Regions from separate parts of the Roseibium sp. SCP15 genome, predicted to be linked through region 1. Evidence: riboswitches for the same ligand, from Rfam matches in the RefSeq annotation. Region 1 holds a riboswitch; the other holds the start of a gene.
The links. A riboswitch is a leader RNA that binds a small molecule or an ion and turns the genes downstream of it on or off. The one in region 1 is predicted to bind cobalamin.

Region 1 (3,405 bases):
TACCGGAATGACGGGAAGCTGCACTATACCGGTTCAATCGACATTCTGAATGCAAGTGCAGACGCTCAAGGAAAAGTATCCATAAGTCATGAGAGGGTGGATCGCATCGTTCATGATGGTCCCAACGTCAAGTGGCTGGAAACGGCATCCGGACGCATCGAAGCGTCGAGTTACGTTATTGCAGGCGGCGCAATTGCAACGCCACAATTGCTGTTCCGGTCCGGCATTCGCTCAAGAGCGTTGGGTCGGTATCTCTCCTACCATCCGTTGGCCGTGTGTCAGGTCGTTGTTAGGCCCGAGTTCTGCCGTACCGACGGTCAGACCGATGTCGATCCGCGCATTCAGATGCGCCCGAGCGTGCAATCGCCCTGGTACACTCTGGTTCTCCATGATGTCTCGCCCTTTACCCCAACCGGCGAGGATGCCGAAATTGAACCAGGCAGATTGGTTGAAATCCAGTCGATTTGTCCTGTCGACAATGAAGAGCACAAACGAGCGATCTTCCACGAAGACGGGCGCATAACTTTCGAAGTCCCACTGTCGGAAGCCGATCTTGCAAGAATGGAGGCGGCGGAAAGAGAAGCGGGTGAGCTTACGGACCTGATCGGGAGAACCCGGGAGAGCTGTGCATTCACCTGGATGCCTTTCGGCTTCGCACATATGACAGGCACGACCCGCATGTCGAAGGAAGATGACGGCACGGGCGTCAGCGATTACCGGGGACGCGTGTGGGGTTATGACAACCTTTACCTTGCCACCAACGGATTGATACCAACGAGGATGTCAGTCAATCCGACACTTACCGGTGTTTGCCTGGCAATCCACGTTGCGGATCAGATCGAGACTTAGTTTTCCCGCAAACGAGCTTTATCTGCCTTCTTGTTTCATTGCTTCAATCCGGTTAGGAAGGGATTTGACGGTTCTGGAGACAGCTTTGCTGAATCCGGATGAAACGGGAATCCGGTAGGGGCATCGAGGTCCTGATCCGGAGCTGCCCCCGCAACTGTGAGCGGTGAGCGTCTGCACATCATCCACTGGTCTCGTCCGGCCGGGAAGGAGTGCAGAACGCGATGAGCCGTGAGCCAGGAGACCGGCCGTCACTGGAGCAACCTCAAGCGCTGTCGGGTGGACGGTCGGGAGAAAAATGTGACGGATAAAAACAGCCCGCGAGCAACGCTCGTTTTTGGCGGAGCCCGCTCCGGAAAGAGTCGTTTCGCAGAAACTCTTGCGGTTCGTTCGGGCCTCGAAAAAGTGTATGTTGCGACCGGAGCCGCGTTCGATGCGGAAATGGCTGAGCGCATCACCGCTCACAAGCGCCAACGGGGCACTGGCTGGTCAACTGTCGAAGAGCAGATAGATCTCACCGGAACGATAGAGCGCGAATGTTCCCCTCAGCGGGTCGTTCTTGTGGATTGCCTGACGCTTTGGCTCTCGAATCTGACCTTTGCGGAGAAAGACGTCGGCGAAGAAACCAGGCGGCTTTGCTCGGCAATCCGGAACTTGCGGGGACCTTGCATTTTCGTGTCAAACGAGGTCGGGATGGGCATCGTGCCGGACAACCGACTTTCCAGGTCGTTTCGCGATGCGCAGGGCCGGATTAATCAGGATATCGCAGAAGTTTGCAGTCAGGTGGTGTTTGTCGCCGCCGGACAGCCGCTGCTTTTGAAACCCAATACTCAACCGGAAATCAGATTATGACCACTCCTACTTTGCAGCCGGGCCAGAAAATTCCGGCAACGATCGTCACCGGGTTTCTGGGGGCAGGCAAGACAACTCTCATTCGCAACCTTCTCCAGAATGCAAACGGCAAGAAGATCGCCCTGATCGTCAACGAATTTGGCGACATGGGATTTGACGGGTCTCTTGTGAACGGCTGCGCCGATCCTGATTGCGCGGCTGAAGAAGTGGTCGAACTCACCAATGGCTGTATCTGCTGCACGGTTGCCGACGATTTTCTGCCCACCATGGAAATGCTGCTCGCGCGCGAAACACCGCCTGAGCATATTGTCATCGAAACGTCCGGCCTTGCCTTGCCGCAGCCGCTGGTTCGAGCCTTTTCCTGGCCGAGTGTAAAGCCGAAGGTTACGGTGGATGGCGTTGTGACCGTTCTGGATGCGGCTGCACTCGCCGAAGGCCGGATTGCGCTGGATGAAGATGCTCTCGAGGCGCAACGAGCTGCCGATGAGGCACTGGATCATGAAAGTCCTGTAGAAGAGCTGTTTCACGATCAGCTCCGCTGTGCGGATCTGGTTGTTTTGAACAAGGCCGATCTCGTGTCTTCAGACGCCTTGAGCACCGTGCAGAAGAAGATTTCGGAAGACGTCAGGTCAGCAGTGCATATCGTGTCATCGGAAAAGGGAACGCTGCCGATAGAAGTGCTTCTTGGGCGCGGGTCCGCTGCTGAAGACGACATGTCTTCGCGTCACGAACACCACCATCACCATCACGATGACGACCATGACCATGACCACGAAGATGGACATCATCATGATCACCATCACCACGACCATCACCACCACGACGACTTTGAAAGCCATGTCCTTGAGATCCCTGCTTTTGAGAGCATGAAAGCGGTAGAGGCAAAGGTTCTCGAAGCAATGTCTCTCAAAGGTGTCCTGCGCATCAAAGGTGCGGTGAGTATTGAAGGAAAGGCTGCCCCAGCAATGGTACAGGCGGTCGGTCCGCGTGTGGAAACATGGTTTGCAGTTGGCGCGGAAAGTGCCGGAAAACTGGTGGTCATCGGCCTTAAGGGGATGGATCTGACGACCGTGCGCTCCGCTCTCGGCTGTGTGAAGGCCGCCGCCTGATACATACACAATCAATTCAGGTCAAGTTTGCTTTCCGGGATTTGTTCGCCCGGAAAGCCTGTAGAATCAAAGCGATACGCTAAATGCACATTCTTGCCAGCCAAACACGCCGGATCGATGATGGTGGTGATGCGGTAGATCTGGGGCAGTCACCTGCCGACATCCTGTTTCTGTCTGCTGCAGACACGGAACTTGGTAGTTTTGCGGCAGCGCATGCGGGCCTGGACCCGGGCAGGAGAAGCTTGCGGTTGGCGAACCTTATGGCGCTGGCACATCCTTATTCTGTCGACCTCTATGCCGAACAAACCGTGAGCGGTTCCAAACTTGTCATCCTTCGTATTCTGGGGGGAGTGGAATATTGGCGGTACGGTCTGGAACGCTTTGAAGAGGAAGTTCGTGCTTCCGGAATAGATCTGATCGTGATCCCTGGAGACGACAAATGGGATGACGGGCTGACCGGACGGTCTACGAGATCGAAAGAAGAGGTTCACAGGTTTTGGCGCTACTGCGTTGAAGGTGGCGCGGAAAACTACGCCAATGCTCTGCGGTACGCTTCGTTTCTTATCGAAGGGGAGGAGGAGCCGGCACACCCGGTTCC
Region 2 (3,405 bases), on a different contig from region 1:
GTCTTCACCGCTGTCGTAAACAAAGACCCGCAGTGGCTCGTCTCCCGTTTTCAGCGAAGACGTGAACTGGTCGAGTTCTTGCTTGTAGTTGCCGACAAGGTCATGTGCCGTGTCCTCGATCCCGAAAATCTTTCCAAGATTGATCAGGTCGTTATACATGTCGTCCATCGACACCTTCGGCTTGTCGCCGATATGGATGCAGGATTCGGTCAGTTCGTAGACATTGATGCCAAATGGGGCGAGTGTTTCCGGGGTCACTTCACCGCCCACCTTCATGCCGTAGTTCCAACCGGCAAAATAGAAGTCGGCATCCGCGCCGATCAGGACTTCCTTTGTGGGATATTTCTCTGAAAGTTCCGGCAGCTCGGCAACGCCCTCGCGCATTTCCTCATCCAGTGTTTTCCAACCTGAGATGCCGGTGTAGCCGACCATGTGGTCGCGCAGTCCGAGAACGAGCATCATCTCGGTGAGGTTGACGTCGTTGGAAATAGCCGCTTTTGGCGGAGCATCGAAAATAACTTCCCGGTCGCAGCTTTGTACCTTTGTTTCTGCAAGAGCCGTACCTGCAAACAGGATCGCCGTCAGACTGAGAGCCACACTCTTCATGAAATTCTCCAATGTCTAAAGATGAAAGGTCAGGTGCGCACGCTCTCCATGAGCAAGTTGCACCAACCGTGCCTGAACCGAATAGGCTTCGGTGATGTTCTCCGGTGTCAGAACCGTTTCTGGATTTCCGAAACCTACTGTGAAACCCTTGTGCAACAGCAGAACGCGGTCACACACCTCGCTTGCAAGATTAAGGTCGTGCAGGCTTGCGACGATAGTGATGTTGAGACTGCCGATCAGGGAAACGATTTCCAGCTGATGCCTGATGTCCAGATGATTGGTCGGCTCATCCAGGATGAGCACTTGAGGCTCCTGTGCCAGTGCACGGGCCACCATCGCCCGTTGCCGTTCACCACCTGACAACGTGCCAAAGGAGCGTTGCGAAAACTCAGAAAGCCCCATTCGCTCGATAGCGCTTTCGACGATTTCCGCATCCCTCTTGCCGCTTCCGGCAAATCCTGATCCGTGAGGGCGACGCCCCAAGGCCACGATTTCGCGCACTGACAGGGCAAAATCCGTTGGTTGCTCCTGCAGGACAGCCGCAACCTTTCTTGCTGTTTCTCGTGAGGACATCCGCCAGATGTCGTGCCCGTCCAAAAAAATGCCGCCTTCGCTCGGTTTGTGAAACCGGTAGAGCAGCCGAAGAAGCGTTGATTTGCCGGCGCCATTGGCACCGGCAATTCCGAGAACCTTCCCGGCCTCAAGCTCAAAGCTGACGGGATGCAGGATCGTCTCGCCCTGCCCCGCCTGCCAACTCGCTTTTCTGACCGAGAGCGACGCACCATTCATGAAACAGCAGCCTCACTTGCTTCGGTAACAATCATCGCCGCCGGAATGCGCGCCAAGGCCGACCGCTTCAACTTGCCCGACCGTTGACCGGACGAACACCAGCCATCCTCCAGTTGCCGATACTGATGAGCAAAGGCAACAAGATCATCGATGTCTTCATCCGGATCGATGTCGCCAAACAGGTAAGTCGCCTTTTCGCTGGCACGGAATGCAACCGTGCAGGGACGCGAGCATCCGGCCATGCAGGCAATGCCCGACACTTCAAACTCCTCTCCGACGACTGGTACGGCGAGTTTCAAAGCGTCCTGAAGCTTGCTGATGAGTTCAAAACCCGGTCGGCAATTGCTTCCGCTGTAACGGCAGGACGTGCACACGAATATTCTGTGGGGATCAACACTCATCGCTGCCCCCATCTCTCGGAAAGAGGCTGAGGACCTTTGGGCGCTGTTTTGGACAGTCTTCTCTCTCCACGCTCTCGCCAGCCAAAGGGGTAACTCCGTGCAATTTCGACTCTTGTAATGTTATTACATTACCAAGCATCTTGTTTGCAACCACAGTGTCGTGTCCGTTCGGGCACATAGCACGAGCAGCCCGCTCGCTGACGCTGCTGGCCTTGTCAAGAAAGACGGGAGTATGAAGTAGTCTTTTGTGTATTTTCCGGTTCATATCGCCCTCCGCGATTGCGCGGAATGCTGAAGAACCGAATGTCGAACTTTGTCAGCTGATGCTGGTTAGCCATATCACTCGCTCCTCCGGAACACCCCGCCCGGGTTGAAGTTGAAGATGAAATGGCAGGTCTCCTGACTTACGGGTCACAGCTCGCCTGATCCTTCCCGGGGTCTCCCCAGTGGCGCTTTCAGGTCCGCTCACCGTTCACAGTTGCGGGGGCAGTCACGGATTTGGTGCCTGTTGGCTACGCCTCACCGTGTTCCCTTTTAATTCCGATCCAGAACTTGGATTCGAAAACCATGTCTTTTTGATTGGAGCAAATAACCGAATGTGTCAATCGGCAAACCGACACCCGCCTACCGAGCTGCGACATCCGCTGGAATGAAGAAGAAAATTCGGAAATTCCTGACCAAACACGTTTTAACTTGATCGCCACGCTCACCGGAAGCACCATCCGGGAAACAGGATAAAACGGGAGCTCCCTCATCAAACGGGGAGCATGGGACACATGCCAGGTCAACAGAACAGAAATGGCTTCAACGCGCCGCTCCAGACGGTGTTCCAGGACTTCATGGCCGATTGGGTCTTTTCGGACACCCACACGGCCCAATACATCATGGAGACTTACTTCACGCCCGATTTTTCAGCGGAGATCGACGGCAGACATCTGTCACGCGACATCTTTCAGCGACGTATAGGCCGCATGCGCCAGGATGCGGAGGTCGAGGAACAGGATTTTGTTGAAATGTCCGAAGAGGGCGACAGGCTGTTCAGCATGCACAACACGCGTGGCAAGTCGCTGGTATCAGGTCAACGTCTCGAAACCCGCGCGATTGCATTTTTCCGCTTTGACGGCAAACGGATCAAGAAAGGCTATCTGAACAGCGTGACTCTGGGAGATCCGAGTGACGCGGATTTCGCATCCCGCAGCTGAGGCCCGGCAATCTCGAGCCCGCTCACCTAAGCATTTGAGACGAACTCGTTCGTTGTCTTTAGCCGCGAATCTTGCAAGTATTTCAAGCAGAAACTTAACCGCTCCACCAACCGACGCCGCGCTGGATACGCTTTATCGCACCTTAACTCCATGCCCCTATATTTGTACTTTATTCCAATAATCGCGCTGCTGATTATTCTGCCGGAACGATGGGTCTGGGTCATCCCGATGCTGAGTTTCTTGCTTCTGGTATTTTCTCAACTTGTGCCGATAGATGTAAGTCGACAATTCGACGTTCCGAGGAGCCTTTTCACGTCGCAATTTCTCTACGTGGCAGCATTTTCATCAATACGGTTCGCATTCGACCGATTTAGGCTTCGTAAAACCAACAATGATCTCAGTTAGGT

Region 2: linked by a shared signal. The riboswitch ahead of ABLO27_RS14550 (DUF1636 domain-containing protein) and the one ahead of cobU (bifunctional adenosylcobinamide kinase/adenosylcobinamide-phosphate guanylyltransferase) in region 1 are both predicted to bind cobalamin.

Annotation. Positions count from the first base shown of each region.
Region 1 covers NZ_JBDZYI010000001.1:1,024,934-1,028,338, forward strand. The annotation lists gene ABLO27_RS04630 (FAD-dependent oxidoreductase) at 1-849, shown strand, start outside; cobalamin riboswitch at 901-1,113, shown strand; gene cobU (bifunctional adenosylcobinamide kinase/adenosylcobinamide-phosphate guanylyltransferase) at 1,147-1,698, shown strand; gene cobW (cobalamin biosynthesis protein CobW) at 1,695-2,807, shown strand; gene cobN (cobaltochelatase subunit CobN) at 2,891-3,405, shown strand, end outside.
Region 2 covers NZ_JBDZYI010000003.1:162,180-165,584, forward strand. The annotation lists gene ABLO27_RS14540 (ABC transporter substrate-binding protein) at 1-606, opposite strand, end outside; gene ABLO27_RS14545 (ABC transporter ATP-binding protein) at 622-1,395, opposite strand; gene ABLO27_RS14550 (DUF1636 domain-containing protein) at 1,392-1,796, opposite strand; cobalamin riboswitch at 2,169-2,381, opposite strand; gene ABLO27_RS14555 (nuclear transport factor 2 family protein) at 2,573-2,998, shown strand.